3 regions of the Fictibacillus sp. S7 genome follow, and region 1 is predicted to be linked to each of the others. Evidence: riboswitches for the same ligand, from Rfam matches in the RefSeq annotation. Region 1 holds a riboswitch; each other region holds the start of a gene.
What was found. Region 1 has a riboswitch for S-adenosylmethionine ahead of DMO16_RS22520 (homocysteine synthase). Riboswitches for the same ligand answer to the same signal wherever they lie in the genome.

Region 1 (5,471 bases):
CTCATAAGTTAGGTATGGACACATATACTATAAAAACCCAAACGTCGCGGAAGATAAGGAGATTTTTATGAGAGAGAAAAAGGTAGAGAATGTTGAGGAAACGGCCATGCGCCTGCTTACTGAGCGTGGCGTAACATTAAAAGATATCGCAGAGCTTGTTTATTTTCTTCAGGTACCTTACCATCCGGACCTGGAATTGTCCGTCTGTCTGCATAACGTGGAACGGGTAGTTGCCAAGCGGGAGGTACAAAACGCCATACTGACTGGAATACAGCTTGACATGCTCGCCGAAAAAAAGATGCTTGAGGGACCGCTTCAAGAAATTCTGGAACGGGATGAGAGCCTGTACGGTATCGATGAAGTGATTGCATTATCCATTGTTAACATATACGGATCGATCGGTTTTACCAATTACGGATTTATTGATAAACAAAAACCCGGTATACTGGAAAAACTGAATGACAAATCCAGTGGAAAAGTTCACACCTTTCTGGATGATATTGTGGGAGCGATTGCCGCCGCAGCATCGAGCCGTCTTGCCCACCGTGCAGCAAATACAGAATAAAAAACAGCACCTTTTAGGAAAATGCCTCCCATTGTTGAAAAACAACAGGAGTATCCTTCAGGGTGCTGTTTCTTTTATTCAAATGCTTTCCATTCATCCAGGCCATTGACGGTATAGGTCGGCTGAACCTCTACATCTGTGAGATGTTCTTTAAGAGTGACCCCTGTATGGACAAGAAGAGTATCAAGACCGGAACGGACTCCGGCAAGAATATCGGTATCGTAATTGTCACCGATCATTAAGGTTTCCTCTTTGGATGTGCCAAGCTGTTCAAGTGCCATTTCCATAATGACTGCTTCAGGCTTGCCGATAAACACAGGCTCGGTTCGTGTGGAAACAGCAACTACGGAGGTTAGTGAACCGTTGCCAGGCAAAAGACCTCTTTCCGTCGGCAATGCAATGTCTCCATTGGTCGAAATAAAATGGGCGCCGCCTCTTACAGCCAGACAGGCCAGTGCTAATTTTTCGTAATTAATGGAGCGGTCGATTCCCATCACGACAAAGTCAGGCTGTTCAGAGGTCAGAGTGAAGCCTTTCTCTTCAAGAGCCTGGCGAATTCCTTCTTCCCCAATACAATATACGCTTGCATTTGGTTTCAGCTTTTCAATGTAATTGGCCGTTGCCATGCTGGTCGTATATACATGGTCAGATGTTGCGGGAATTTCAAAATTTTGAAGCACTCTTGCCACTTCTTCTTTGGTTTTGGAAGAATTGTTGGTTACAAACAGATATGGCAGCTCTCTGCGGTTTAATTCTTTTACAAATTCCACCGCTTCATCAATTCGTTCTTTTCCTCTGTACATGGTTCCATCCAGATCAATTAAATATCCTTTATAACTTTTCATCATCTTGACTCCTTTTTTATTAACGGCTTTAGTGTACCAAATATAAACGGTTTCTAACAAAGATTGAGATTGGCAAACCAATCATTTTCCTCATCATGTATATTTTTCCATATACTACACATTCTATAAAAAAAGGAGGGCATCATATGGCTGAAAATACAAACCAAACAGTTGTTCAAGGCGTACAAAATGCACTGGATCAAATGAAAATGGAGATTGCAAGAGAATTTGGCGTTAACCTTGGGCCGGATACGGCTGCAAGACAAAATGGATCAGTAGGTGGAGAAATCACAAAACGCCTCATTCAAATGGCAGAACAACAGCTTTCATAGAAAAACAGGAGGGTAACTGGCTTGCCCCTCCTGTTTTTTTCTTTCTTTGTTGGGTATGACGTCTTATTGACCGCTTGGAACAGGGCTGATGACAGCAAGCGCCTGTTCGAGATCATAAATAATATCATCAATCGTTTCAATACCAACCGAAAGCCTTACCATCTCAGGAGCAACTCCTGCTTTGCGTTGCTCTTCCTCAGTCAACTGCTGATGCGTTGTACTCGCCGGGTGGATGATGAGGGATTTTGAATCTCCTACATTGGCAAGGTGGGAGAAAAGTTTCACATTTTCGATGAGTTTGCTTCCTTCTTTGACTCCGCCTTTTACACCAAACGTAAGAATGGCTCCCGCACCTTTTGGCAAATATTTGTTTGCCAGCTCATGGTATTGATTGTCTTCGAGGCCAGGATAGTTGACCCAATCAACTGCAGGATGCTGCTGCAGGAACTTCGCCACTTTCAATGCATTTTCGCAATGGCGTTCTACCCGCAGAGACAGTGTCTCCAGCCCCTGAATGAACAAGAAGGAGTTGAATGGCGATACGCAAGATCCAAGGTCTCTTAAAAGCTGAACACGTGCTTTAATGATATACGCCAATGGTCCGACCGCTTCTGTATAAACTACGCCTCCATAGCTGTTATCCGGTTCTGTCAATCCTGGAAACTTGCCGTTGGTCCAGTCAAATTTTCCGGAATCAATAATCAAGCCACCAATGGACGTACCATGCCCGCCGATAAATTTGGTTGCTGAATGGACCACAATATCGGCTCCATGTTCAATCGGACGGCAAAGATAAGGTGTGGCAAATGTGTTGTCCACAATCAGCGGCACACCCGCTTCGTGTGCAATATCCGCAATCGCTGAAATATCCGCCACATCAATCTTTGGATTTCCGATCGTTTCTATATAAAGGGCTTTTGTTTTTTCTGTGATGGCATCCTTAAAGGATTGCAGGTTATCGAGCTCGGCAAAGTTCACTTTTATCCCAAGCTTTGGCAGCGTATTGGCAAACAGGTTATACGTTCCCCCGTACAAGGAACCTGAGGCAACAACCTCATCTCCGGCACCTGCAATATTTACGATGGAATAGGTAATGGCTGCCTGACCGGACGCAACCGCAAGCGCCCCAACTCCTCCTTCTAGCTTGGCGATGGTCTGCTCAAACGCGTCCTGCGTCGGGTTCATGATCCGGCTGTAGATGTTTCCAAATTCTTTAAGTCCAAACAAATTCGCAGCATGCTCTGTACTGTCAAACTGATAGGATGTTGTCTGGTAGATCGGAACTGCTCTTGCCCCTGTTGTTGGATCCACTTTTTGCCCCTCGTGCAATGAAATCGTTTCAAACCCGTATTCTCTTTCTTCACTCATGTTCCATCTCTCCTTCTTAATATGTATTTGTTCTTTAAGAGCCTAAAAAAAAGACCCCTTCCAAAAGAAGAGGTCGCAGTTTACACCGTCGGCTCTCATCTTTCAGAACATACTGTTCTGCTGAAATTAGCACCATGCATTCCTGCTGGTTGCCGGGTATCATCGGGTCAGTCCCTCCACCTCTCTGGATAAGATACATCTGAATATTAAGTTAGTTTGAATAATACTGAACTTTATCCTTCGTGTCAATTGTTTTTTATTTTTACAGAGTTTTGCCGTGGCGAAAGTTTTTTGTAGCCATCATGTAACCAGCGATTGAATAAAGATAATTTCTGTTTCCTAAACCACCAGGTTAAAAGTATAACTAAAATTCCCGGGAGAGCAGCGATTAATAAAGGTATTCCAACAAACATGAATATGTAAAATAGTAAAAATAAATATTTCTGCCGTTTAACCCGATCTGATGAAAGGGTATTACTTATTAGATGATAGTCATATAAAGGGAGGAATTTCATGTCATTTCAAGCCATCGTTCTCGAGAAAAACAATGATCAGGTCGATATTACAAAAAAGGAGTTATCTCTCGACGATCTTCTAGAAGGCGAAGTCACCATAAGGGTGGCTTATTCAAGCGTCAATTATAAAGATGGACTGGCAGCACAAAATAAAAGTTCCATCGTAACCAACTACCCCATGATTCCCGGAATTGATTTGTCAGGAACCGTTTCCCATTCTTCTTCACCTGACTTTCAGGAAGGGGACGAGGTTCTTGTAACGGGCTATAAGCTCGGTGTTTCCCATTTTGGCGGGTACAGTGAATACGCAAGAGTTCCCGCGGAATGGGTGGTTCCCCTTCCCGAGGGACTCACGTTAAAAGATGCAATGCTTTATGGAACTGCTGGCTTCACTGCTGCACTGTCGGTCCATCGCCTTCAGGAGCACGGAATAACTCCAGAAAGCGGCTCTGTTATAGTGACGGGAGCAACCGGAGGCGTGGGCAGCCAAGCGGTAGCCATGCTTTCCAATCTTGGCTACCGTGTCACAGCAAGTACCGGCAAGGAATCAGAGCACAGGTATTTAAAAGAACTTGGAGCGATTGACATCATTGACCGTGATGAAGTGGTGAAAAAAGATAACAGACCCCTTTATTCCCAGCGCTGGGCAGCAGCTGTTGATCCAGTAGGAGGAAAAACACTTGAATTCCTTCTGAGCTCGATTCAATACGGCGGTTCTGTTGCGGTTTCCGGACTGACAGGGGGAACCGATGTTCATACCACAGTACATCCCTTTATTTTACGAGGGATTAACCTTCTCGGAATCGATTCGGTTTTTTGTCCGGCACCGGTCAGGAATACCATTTGGGAGCGAATTGCCACAGATTTAAAAACTGAGCATGCAGCGGATAAAATGGGACAAGAAGTCACCCTTGATGAGCTTCCGGATATTTTACGCGCTACGGTAGAAGGCAACAACAAAGGACGCGTGATTGTAAAGGTTCAATAATGAATAAAGAAAGGAGCCTGCAGCAAAAAAACAGGCTCCTTTCTTTATTTACTACTAAAAAAGAAACCCTATCGACTGCTCTGCCGATAGGGTATTTAAGCGTTTTACTCTTCAGATATCAAGTATTTGCAATAGGAGCCGCCTTTTGCCAAGCACTGTGTCCGTTCGATCTTCTCTGTGCCAAGCATTTTTTGGAACAGAGACAGTTCACAGGAACAGGCCTGTTGGTATTCATTTGCCACTTTGGCAATAGGACAGTTAAACTCCTTTAATTCAAATTGTCCGTCTTCGGTCTTTTCCCATTCCACCATATAGCCGGCTTCATTTTGGATCGTGGCGAGTTCGGCAACTTTTTCTTCGAAGCTTTTATTCTCCATCCGTTTTTTATACTTTTCATTCAAGCGGTTTTCCCGGCGTACAAACAGTTCTTGGACCGCTTTATCGCCTGCAATTTCCTGAATGTCCTTCATAAACTCCACAGTCAGACCTGAGTAATTGCGGGGAAACTGTTCATCAGCTGCTTCGGATAACTGATACACACTCAGCGGACGGCCCATCGCCTGCCGGACAAGAGTGGATTCAATCAGTCGGTCTCTCTCTAATGTATTTAAATGGCGGCGTACAGCCATTTCGGTAATCCCGAGCTGGCCCGCCATTTCCGTAACGGTTAATTTTCGATAGCGCTTTAATAAATGAATGAGTTCTGAACGGGTAGAGGTGTTATTAGCCATAGCCATAAACCATCACCTTCCTTCCCCCTATCTTACAACATCAATCATCAAAAGTACATTTTAAACAAAAATGTTTAAAAACGCTGCTTATTGTTGATCCTCCGGTAAAAACGCTGAAACAGGACCC
Region 2 (5,471 bases), 3.0 Mb from region 1:
AAACTTTATCGGTGTGCTCACGAACATTATCATGGTGTTTGTTACCGTTCCTTTTATCCTCTACTACATGCTGAAGGAAGGGGAAAAAGCACCAAAGATGGTCCTTCGTCTTCTTCAGCCGACACAGCGAAAAAACGGCACAAAAATTTTGGCCGACATGGATATGGCACTGAGCTCTTATATTCAGGGCCAGATTTTGGTCAGTATATGTGTGGGAATTCTTTTGTATATCGGTTATCTGATTATCGGGATTGACTACTCATTGCTGCTCACGGTCATCGCCATGTTTACGAACGTCATTCCTTTTCTGGGGCCGATCATCGGGGTAATTCCTGCATTGATTGTGGCGGTCATTGATTCACCATTCATGATTGTTAAAGTGCTCATTGTTATGGTCATTGCACAACAGATTGAAGGAAATATCATTTCTCCGCAAGTGATGGGGAAAAAGCTTGATATCCATCCTTTGACCATTATTTCCATACTCCTTGTTTCAGGCTCCCTTGGCGGCCTTTTGGGTCTTATTCTTGCTGTTCCTGTCTATGCCGTGCTGAAGGTTATCGTTCTTCACACCTACAGCCTGATCAAGCTTCGTAAAGAACAATCGATTGAACAGGACAAAAAAATTATTTCCTAATACAAATGACGTGCTGAAATCAGCACGTCATTTGCTGTTGCTCTGCGGCACTCACCGCTTTTTTCTCCAAACAAATCATACACCATGCCCCTTCTTTTATGATGGGTCTGGTTTCTTCGATTTTGAATCCGCTTTGAACATGCGATGCTTTGCTTTGTTTTTCAATGACTAAGGTTTCAACATTGGACCTGGCCAGTTTCAGTCCCAGTGTCAAACCGGCAACTCCCCCGCCAATGATAACCACCTGATATACCATTCTCTTCCTACACCACCTTTATGACAATAACTACCACCATCCCACCCTGTATAAACCTTAAAAAAAGTATAAAAAAAACTGCCACAAAAGGTTTCCTTCCTTCATGGCAGCATGTCGTTTTATTTTGCGGGGGCTTCCTGTTTGTCGTAAATCGGAACCCAGCCTTCTTTGGATTTAAAGATTCGGACTGCCACCACTTGGCGGTCGTCCATCAATGTAAAGTAATGGCGGTAATTTTCAGGAACGGAAATCAGGTCGCCCGGCTCTAGTTCTACATCAAAAAAACGGCCTTCCGGACCTTCAATGGCAAAAATACCATGTCCGCTAACAATAAACCGTACTTCATCATCGGAATGATGATGTTCGGCCAAAAAGTTCTGCAGTAGCTCATCAAGATTTGGTGTATCCGGGGACAATGAGATAACATCCTCGGTCACGTATCCTCTGCGCTTGGATAGTTCATCGATTTCACTTCTGAACACCTGGATCACTTCTGCCTTTTCCTCATCGGATAACGAATAGTTTTCTTTCAGATGAGACGGCAGCTTTGCAATATCCCAGTTTTCATAGATTACACCCTGGCTTTCCAAATAACCGCTTACTTTGTCCAGCTCTTCCACTCGTTCATTATTATCATGAAAACGTAATTGTGCCATATTGGCATCCCCCTTTAAATTATTTTTTGGCTTTAAAATGCATACTGAGGCTGAAGCAATCTCATTTTGACGTGGTAGGAAAAAAGGAACTCCAATGCCTCAAGATATTTTTTGGCTTCAAATCCATTTTTACCCCATACTGTAACTCCGTGATTTCTGATCAGAACGGCTTTTGTATCTTGAGTAATGGCTTCAGCAAAACGTTCTGCAAGAACAGACAAATCTGCCGGATTCTCAATGATCGGCACAGTAAAGGATCCATCTTCTTCCCAGATGTTAATTGCCTTGATCAATTCCTGCCCACGGAAGGTGATTTCCCCCTGATCGCCATACAGCTCGGAAATAATATTGTTATCGACAGTATGAATATGCAAGCAACACCCCGCATCGGTATGCTGATACACTTTTGCATGCAAACCGGTTTCAGCTGAAGCACGCAGATGGGTTTCTTCTACGGAATTGCCCGAAACATCCACCAAAACAAAATCTTCATTTGTTCGTTTCCGTTTATCCTTGCCGCTTGCAGTCACCAAAAAAGTAATGGGATCGCCACTAACCTTGATGGACAAATTTCCACTTGTACCCGGAAACCAGTCCCGTGAAGCCAGTTCATCCTTAACATCAGCCAGCTCTTTCCACAATTCCCCCAATGATCTCAAATGCTCACTTCCTTTATTTGCAGATACGAAATAATGTCATAAAACGTAGTGAAAGGTTCAAAAGCAATGTTTTCCTGTTCACACTTCTCTTTCAAAAAGTCCCTTGCAAACACCTTGTCTGCCATTTTGGCAGCCTGTAAATCGGTGATGGAATCTCCGATCACGATTTTTCTGTACGAAGCGGAATCAAAGCTTCTTAAGATAGCCGGTTTGCAGCATCCGCAATCATTGCTGCACTGACTGTCACAGCTGTGCGGCCAAAGAATTTCGATGGTCTCTCCTGCAAACGAACTGCCATTGCAATAGATCTGTTCCTCGTCCACTATATTTTTAAGAATCGGATAAACAAAAAAATCAATTCCTCCGCTTACCACGTACAATGGGATGCTCTGGTCTTTCGTATACTGAACAAATTCTTCAAATCCATCCCTGATTTTTGCTGTGGAAAGAACGTACTGAATGATTTCCTCTTTTTGGCTGGAAGGAATAAGAGAAAAGAGCTGTCCGACTCCTCCCCTGATGGATACTTCCTGATTCAGTATTTTATCCTTGATCGGCTCCCATCCTTCGGGAGCAAAGTTTTTCATGATGTCAATGATGTTGTCTTTTTCGGTAATGGTTCCGTCAAAATCACAAAAGATAATCCGTTCTCTGCTCATGATTTCACCAGACCGCCCCATAGATTCAATGCGGCTTTCAGCGGATCGCTCTCCTCGCTGATCTGCTCCAGCGATTTGTTAAGCAGCAAGCCATCAATCGCATCGCGGAACGCTTTTCCTCCGGCAACGGCTCCTCCTGGATGCCCGTGAACTCCGCCGCCGGCATTAATAATGCTGTCGATGCCAAAGTCCTGAAGCAAAAGAGGGGTCAATCCCGGATGAATTCCGGCTGACGGCACTGGGAAAGCACCTTTCCAGTTTATATGCTTTTCTGTCAGCTCTGCAGCGATGCCAACAGCGTCTTCTTTCCTGAGGGCTACGCTGCCATATGGCGACGGAAACAGCACCAAGTCCGCTCCAGCAAGCCGAAGCAGCTTCCCTAAAAGAAGCCGGTTGGAAATGCCATAAAACTCGGATGGTGTCAGTGCACCTGAAACGGCCGGGTGAGCCATGATGGGCAGATTAATTTCAGGATCCTCTGCCAGGCTTTGCAGCACATCCAGTCCGTAGGCAAAAACATTGAGCAACAGGGCGCTTGCCCCGAGCTCGGCTGCACGTTTCGCTTTGTCTTTTAATTCAAATGTCCGTCCCGTTAAATTAACGGCATACAGTGTTTTATGGCCAGTCTCCTCTTCCGTTTCGGCCAGTACTTGTTTGGCTGTTTTAATACGTTCTTCAAATGGGGTCCGCGGATTATCGAACAGGATTTCATCATCCTTGACCAAATCAACGCCGCCAAGTGCCTGTTCTCTCAGCTGATGTTTAAAGTAGTCCATATCTCTGCCGATCACAGCCTTGAAAATGCTCATGAGCAGCGGACGTTCATAAACTCCGAGCTGATTTCGAATCCCATCAATTCCAAAGGATGGCCCTGGAAATTCGCTGCTTAAGTCTTCCGAAAATTCCAGATCGATAAGTTTTACCTCGCCATCCAGTGAAAGCTTTCCAAAAACGGTGGTTAAGATCGCTGGAAGGTCAGGAGAAAAGTTTGCAGCAGGATAAGAGATTTTCAGAAGTGCCTGTTTTCTGGGCGAACCAAAGTATTGGTTTACCCGTGCATCTTCCGGCAATTCAATGATCTCTGCCACACTGCCTTTATGATTTTTAAGCTGCTCCTTTTGCAGATCCGGAAGATCGGTCCAGGAGCCGACGGTTAACCCCAGCGCAATTCCTTCCGCTTTTTTTTCAAAATTTCCTTTAGGATCATGAACAAGATAGGTCGCAGTTACTGATGCCATGATGTATCCCTCCAAAACATTAATTCACACGAAAAAACCTCTTCCCGAGGGAAGAGGCATTATAGACATAAGGATGCCGCTTCCTCTCATCTCCCAGCATGCGCTGCAAGATTTAGCACCGTGTAAATCCTTAGGATAACCGGTTGCCGGGCTTCATCGGGCTAGTCCCTCCACCTGCTCTTGATAAGAGAAAATGTTCATATTACTTCGAATGTTAGAATTACTTGTGATTATGACAGGTTATAAAAAATCTGTCAATCCAATTATAGCTTAGAAAATATTTAATGCGCGGATTCGATCTGCCGCTTCTTTCAAGCGCTCTTCATCCGTAAGAAGGCCCACTCTTACATAGCCTTCTCCCTCTTTGCCAAATCCGATGCCCGGAGCGACCACAACATGTGCCTCATTCAGCAAGTAATCTGCAAAACTCTCTGAAGTATGTCCTTCAGGCACGGGAAGCCAGCAGAAAAAGGACCCTCTGGGTGCCTTAACATCCCACCCGAGTTCCTGCAACCCTGAAATAAAAACATTTCTTCGCTTTTCGTACATGTCGGCAAGCTCCCTGACACAATCCTGCGCCCCAAGCAATGCCTTTGCCGCTGCTTCCTGTACCGCCGGAAACAGGCTGACATAAAAATGATCCTGAAGCAGATTAATGCTTTCTATCACACTCTCATTTCCAATCGCAAAACCGACTCTCCAGCCTGCCATATTATACGTTTTACTCAATGTATAAATCTCAATTCCCTGTTCTTTGGCACCATGCGTCTGCAAATAACTGACGGGCTTTTCTCCATCAAACCCAATGGCTCCGTAGGCAAAGTCATGAACGACCAGAATATCATGCTTTTTGGCAAAGTCCACGGTTTCCTTGAAAAATTGCGGAGTGGCAACACCTGCTGTTGGATTGTTTGGATAGTTGAGGAACATTAATTTGGCACGGTCGGCCGTTTCTTTATCAATTTCGTTATAGTCGACAAGAAAGTCATTTTCCTCTTTCAGCGCCATCATGCTCATTTCTGCTTCCGCCATGGCGACGCCTGACCAATAATCCGGATAACCCGGATCCGGAACTAAAGCAGTATCTCCTTTGTTCAGAAAACACTGTGCAACTTCTACGAGACCAGCTTTTCCGCCAAACAGCACAGCCACTTCTTTTTTGGGATCAACCTCTACCCCAAACTCATTTTTATAGTAAACAGCTACCGCTTCTTTCAAAAAATCATATCCCCGAAAAGGAGAATATTTGTGGTACTGAGGATTAACCGCTGCCTCTTGCAAGGCAGCAACAATATGAGGAGGTGTCGGCTGGTCAGGGTTTCCCTGTCCGAGATTAATCACATCATGCCCCTGTGCGGCAACCGCA
Region 3 (5,471 bases), 2.3 Mb from region 1:
TGCCCTTGATGGACAGTGGCAGCAAACCCTTTGGGTATGAGGATCAAAAGTCGTGGAATAAGGTTTCAGAGTGGCTTTATGAGACAGATATGATCAAAAAGAAAATAGATACCCAAAAAGCCTATATTAATCTGGAAAAATAACAGAGTAGACTCCGCCTTGTTTGGTTATGTTAAGTACCAGGCAAGGAGGTGTCCGGCATGGCCAAAAATGAAAAAATCCGCAAGCAAAACGCGGAGCAGCGAAAAGGAAAGGCGGATATTCCGAAGGGAACGTTTGCTGATCCAATTGCCAATCAGGATGATATCGCCGAAATCAAGAACAACAAGGACAGCCAATAACGAAGAACACGCCCTGATTTCAGGAGCGTGTTTTTTTGATTTTGTTGTATGCTAGAAAGAAGAATAGGGGGTGCGGGAATGCTGATATGGGAACAGAGCGGGCTGGAGAAAGTGATGGATGAACTAGAGATTATGAACTCCAATCCATTTTATAATGAGCTGTTTTACGGGAAAGGCAAAGTGGACCCGAAGGATGGCAAGCCGTGGCTGGGTTTCCTGATGGTTGCCAAATCCTGTCAAAACCAGGGATTGGCAAAAAAGCTTTATACGGAATGCGAAAATGAGTTAAGAAAGACGAAGCTCCACGTATTGCGGCTCGGAATCTTAACGGGTAATGCTCCTGCGTTGAGCTTTTGGAGCGGAATGGGCTTCAGAGAAATCGAAATTAAAGAAAACGAGGGGGGGAAAATACATATTTTTGAAAAACAATTTTAACCCTTCTGATGCTCCTCCCTTTTTCCTAAACTGCCAATTTTCCACATATTGATGGTCAGGCGTGCATATCTTCATTGGTATGAAAAAAAGTTAAACTGCCTTAATATGTGCTTAATCATTGCGGGTTAAAATGGCAGGGAAAAGGAATAGGAGTGGAAAGGTATGAAGACATACTGCTTTTTGCAGGAAAAAATGAATTCCAGAACAATATCAAAGCTTGTTCATAAAGCGAACGAATTTGAAGAGTGTCAAATCTATTTCGAATTCGATAACTGCCAGATGAATGCCAAAAGCATGTTAAGCATGAGTAAACTCTCAGGCATGGCTGGCTTGTGCTGTATAACAGCGCAAGGACAGGATCAGCAGGATGCCCTTGAAGGAATACGTGAGATTTGTGCAGGAAAATTAGTGTAGCCTTATGCGCCTGAAAATTCCTGGGACCCTTTAATGGCTTTGGCCATCACTTTTACAGATTTTGCTTTTCATATCGCTGCGAGTGAAAGTTTCAGTGGAACGGTAATCACCAAATCCTTCATCATGGCTCTGGTGCCTTCACTGCTGATCATGTTTTATCTTGAACGGAAAAATAGGTCCAGGAGCGGTTGACGCTCTTCTTCCTCCATGATAAAGTAAGACTAATTTAAAAAAGCTTATCCAGAGCGGTGGAGGGAAAGGCCCGATGAAACCCGGCAACCTTCAGGCAGATTGTCTGAAAAGGTGCCAAGTCCTTCAAAGGTACAACTTTGAGCGATAAGAGATGAAACCGGAATGTAACTCTCTTATCATCGATAAGGGAGTTTTTTAGTACTAAAAAAGTCATTTGCTACATAACATGTTTCAATCTCATATGTACTCTTATCCAGAGCGGCGGAGGGAAAGGCCCTATGAAGCCCGGCAACCTACAGGCATATTGCCTGAAAAGGTGCTACTACCTGCAGGAGAAATCCTGGATGATAAGAGGAGGCCGTGACGCCCTCTTCTTAGGAAGGGGGCTTTTTTCATTTCGGAGCTATTCTCGAGAGGTAAGCTTATCCAATCAAACAAAGGGAGAGATATCATTGAGTGAAATTAAAATTGCATTGCTGGGACTGGGAACTGTGGGAACCGGGGTATATTCCTCATTGTTAAAAAGAAAACCTGAGATTGAACAGTTGCTGGGAAAAAAGATCCGTCTGTCAGGAATATTGATTAAAAATCCGGCAAAACCGAGGTCCGACTTTCAGAAAGCGCCATTATACTCAGAGTTTGAAAAAATTCTGGGTAAAGAGGCGCCAGATGTGGTCATTGAAGCCATCGGGGGAATTGAACCGGCCAAAACGTACATTACCCGGTCACTGGAAGCAGGGTGCCATGTAATTTCCGCCAACAAAGACCTGATTGCCCGTCATGGAGAAGAGCTAACAAGCCTTGCGAAAGCAAGAGGAGCACGCTTTGTATATGAAGCAAGTGTAGGCGGCGGCATCCCGGTGTTAAGGACACTGAGGGAGCTTTTGCGAATCAATAAAGTACAGCACGTGGAGGGAATATTGAATGGAACGTCCAATTTTATTCTCTCGCACATGAGAACAACTGGATCTACGTTCCCGGAAGCTCTGGAACTCGCCCAGCAAAAGGGATATGCAGAACCTGACCCGACGAATGATATTGAAGGGCTGGATGCTTTTTATAAAGCCATGGTGCTGAGTAAGTGGATTTATGGTGAACAGCCGTTATGGGAGGAAGCCGAGGTAAAGGGAATTGGAAATGTGCGTCTTGAGGAAATACAGCTCGCAGAACAGCTTGGACTGCGCCTAAAACATCTGGTGCTCCTGGATGACAGTCTCGAGCTGAAGGTGAAACCGGTGTTGGTAGACAGTGAACATCCGCTTTATGGAGTGGAAGGAGTGGACAATGCGGTCCGTATTCAGACGGATCTTCTTGGCTGTTTAACCTTACAGGGACCAGGTGCAGGGGCTGAAGCAACAGCAAGTGCCATCGTGGAAGATTTTTTATCCCTGTATGAGACGGGCAGCGTTTATCAGGACAAACCGGCCGTATCTGAAGTCGTTCATAAGAAACAGTCCAAAGAGGGAACAACCTATCTTTTGTTTGGTGAAAAAGAACACATTTCGGGAGATACAATTTCTGCACTGCAGCTTCAAGGAGCAGTACTTGATACGGTTTCCCTGCCGGATTCCTCTCTCATCGCGTTCCTGTACGCTGGAGATTTGCCTGTAAGCACATTGCATTTCACCAGCATTTATCCTGTGAGACTCTCGGCTGCAAGCGAGGTTGCTGAGGAAGTTCTATTATAAAAAAATAAAAAGATCCAGGCGGACAACCGCCTGGATCTTTTTTGCTGCTTGAACGATTAGCAGCTGCTGCTGCTTTCACAGCCGCCGTGGCCGTGACCGGACCAGCATGAACAGCCGATGATGATCAAGAGGATGAACAATACGATGATGATCGCAAATCCTCTTCCGCCGCCATAACCGTAACCGCCGTAACCGCCGCATCCGCCGCCATAACCATACCCATAAGAAGCCGTTGACACAGGTACGTTTAACGGAGCGTTAATTGGTGCATTAATCGGTGAGTTTGCATACATTTAAAATTCCTCCTTTAATATCCAATTCCAACATTCTCGATACAGTATATGTAGGAGGCATCACTCGGTCTGGACGTTTGCCTTGTTGGCAAGCCTAATTACCGTGCAATGAAAAACGCACACTTTAGGGGAAACCAAAAGCGTGCGTGCAGATTACTGCGCGAGCAGTGCTTCTATTTCTTTTTTCATATCCTTCGGTGAGGTTTGAGGAGAATGGCGGGATACGACTGCTCCTTGTTTGTTCACCAGGAATTTGGTGAAGTTCCATTTAATTGCCTTTGATCCTAAAATCCCGGGTGCTTCACTGGTTAAGTAGGTAAAGAGAGGGTGTGCATGATCGCCTTTTACATCCACCTTGGCAAACATCGGGAAGGTCACTCCGTAATTCAACTGGCAAAATTCCTGGATTTCCTCTTCATTTCCAGGTTCCTGGCCAGCAAACTGGTTGCATGGGAACCCCAGGATCTCAAGACCCTGATCTTTGAATTCATCGTAAAGCGCCTGAAGTTCCTTATATTGCGGAGTAAATCCGCACTTACTGGCTGTATTGACGATAACCAATACCTTACCTTCATACTCCTGAAGTGATTTTTCCTCGCCCATGATTGTCTTCGCATGATATTCGTAAACAGACATAGCATCCTCCCGTATGTACGTATTAACATTCATAGTAATAGTGTAGTAGTTTTATGGCCGAAAAGAAAATAAAACGCTTTCTTTTTCAGGGACTAATAGCATGGGACCAGGGTTGCTATTTAGTTACATGGAATCATTTTATGGTCAACAAACAATAAAAGACAAAATATTCCTTCAATTCACTTTATACTGTAACTAACTTACATATTTTGCATAACAGTCGATTATTGGAGGCGATAAAATTGAAAAGTCGAAAGACAAAGAAAAAGCTCATAGCTGTGTCGATGGCTGCTGCCATTCTGCTGCCTTTGCAGCTAGCTACCGTCCATGCGGCCAGCCCTTCCACAACGGCAAAGAATGAAGCCATGGTGGTAAAAATCCATCTGAAGAACCGTGCGGACCTGGACAAACTACTAAGCTATGGAATTGATCTTACGGAAAACCTTGACCAGCATGCAGGCCAGGGAATGGAAGCTGACGCTATCCTGACCAAAGAAGAGATGGAAATTTTGCAATTAAGAGGGTACAAGACGGATGTTATTTCCACCCAGCATGAAATTCAAACCTTGAGGCAGGAGCGCCAATTTACGGTTCAGCAGGAAAAAGACCTGGCAGCAGCCAAGGACAAGGTTACCATTTTACGAGCCAACTATTTTACAAGCCAGGGCGGCAAATTCCTGTATGTCGAGGCGAAGACGGATGCAGGCTCTCTCAACTCAACCGTACTTACCGCAACATGGGACAAAGGAAAGAATACGGCACCTGGATCAGGTGGAACAGCAGCGCTTGAACGAATAGAGGACGCGGATGTCTATATGTATCATTCGATGCTGCTGCCAGTGGACACCCGTCCTTCAACCGTTAACATTACGAGCAGTCTTGGCGGCATCATGGAAGCAAAAGTGACTGACTGGATCGGTGGCAAAAAACCAACTCCAGGTAAACATTATGTATCGGATTTTACAGACCATTATATGACCCCAACCGAGCTCGATCAGCGGATCAACAAGCTGGCAAAGCAATTTTCCAGTATTGCGGAAATTGTGGAGCTGCCATATGAGACCAATGGTTACCGCAGAAAGGCACAGACAATAATTGGAGATCAGGCGAATCCCGCTTCGGCTGTCGTCATTACCTCGAAAAAGTGGGGCCATGAAGGCGGAAACAGCATCAGCCTCCAGGCAGTAAAGCAGGAGGGCGCAAATCTTCCGCTGTCCATTGATACAAAGGAAAACACGATTGTTGTCAAACTGGCGACTGATCCCGCCGGACAAAGTTCGAGTAAAGCAAAAGACGTGATTCAAAAAATTAACGCAGAGGCAGGAAGTCTCGTTACCGCCACCTCCTTTAGAGGCAGCAGTGGAGAAGGTCTTGTAGCCTCAACGGAAAAATTGAAGCTCACGGATGGCTTAAAAGCGCCGGAGTCGATTTCGCGCGAACCGCATACAATGAAAGCAATTCGGATCGGAAAA

Region 2: it holds a riboswitch for S-adenosylmethionine, as region 1 does, so the genes downstream of both, mtnW (2,3-diketo-5-methylthiopentyl-1-phosphate enolase) here and DMO16_RS22520 (homocysteine synthase) in region 1, are expected to answer to the same signal.
Region 3: it holds a riboswitch for S-adenosylmethionine, as region 1 does, so the genes downstream of both, DMO16_RS10820 (homoserine dehydrogenase) here and DMO16_RS22520 (homocysteine synthase) in region 1, are expected to answer to the same signal.

The regions. Positions count from the first base shown of each region.
Region 1 covers NZ_QJKL01000001.1:4,438,557-4,444,027, reverse strand. Annotated here, with positions in the region: gene DMO16_RS22535 (phosphatidylglycerophosphatase A family protein) at 68-565, shown strand; gene DMO16_RS22530 (TIGR01457 family HAD-type hydrolase) at 640-1,410, opposite strand; gene DMO16_RS22525 (alpha/beta-type small acid-soluble spore protein) at 1,557-1,742, shown strand; gene DMO16_RS22520 (homocysteine synthase) at 1,806-3,110, opposite strand; SAM riboswitch class I at 3,203-3,305, opposite strand; gene DMO16_RS22515 (acryloyl-CoA reductase) at 3,624-4,613, shown strand; gene DMO16_RS22510 (helix-turn-helix transcriptional regulator) at 4,718-5,350, opposite strand; gene DMO16_RS22505 (DUF86 domain-containing protein) at 5,432-5,471, opposite strand, start outside.
Region 2 covers NZ_QJKL01000001.1:1,460,585-1,466,055, forward strand. Annotated here, with positions in the region: gene DMO16_RS07420 (AI-2E family transporter) at 1-637, shown strand, start outside; gene DMO16_RS07425 (FAD-dependent oxidoreductase) at 657-893, opposite strand; gene DMO16_RS07430 (1,2-dihydroxy-3-keto-5-methylthiopentene dioxygenase) at 1,013-1,549, opposite strand; gene DMO16_RS07435 (methylthioribulose 1-phosphate dehydratase) at 1,582-2,208, opposite strand; gene DMO16_RS07440 (2-hydroxy-3-keto-5-methylthiopentenyl-1-phosphate phosphatase) at 2,205-2,867, opposite strand; gene mtnW (2,3-diketo-5-methylthiopentyl-1-phosphate enolase) at 2,864-4,105, opposite strand; SAM riboswitch class I at 4,189-4,295, opposite strand; gene DMO16_RS07450 (pyridoxal phosphate-dependent aminotransferase) at 4,376-5,471, opposite strand, start outside.
Region 3 covers NZ_QJKL01000001.1:2,113,185-2,118,655, reverse strand. Annotated here, with positions in the region: gene DMO16_RS10835 (ABC transporter substrate-binding protein) at 1-143, shown strand, start outside; gene DMO16_RS24280 (hypothetical protein) at 201-341, shown strand; gene DMO16_RS10830 (GNAT family N-acetyltransferase) at 420-776, shown strand; gene DMO16_RS10825 (HPr family phosphocarrier protein) at 939-1,190, shown strand; SAM riboswitch class I at 1,424-1,533, shown strand; SAM riboswitch class I at 1,629-1,736, shown strand; gene DMO16_RS10820 (homoserine dehydrogenase) at 1,835-3,070, shown strand; gene yjcZ (sporulation protein YjcZ) at 3,127-3,309, opposite strand; gene DMO16_RS10810 (glutathione peroxidase) at 3,517-3,999, opposite strand; gene DMO16_RS10805 (M14 family metallopeptidase) at 4,242-5,471, shown strand, end outside.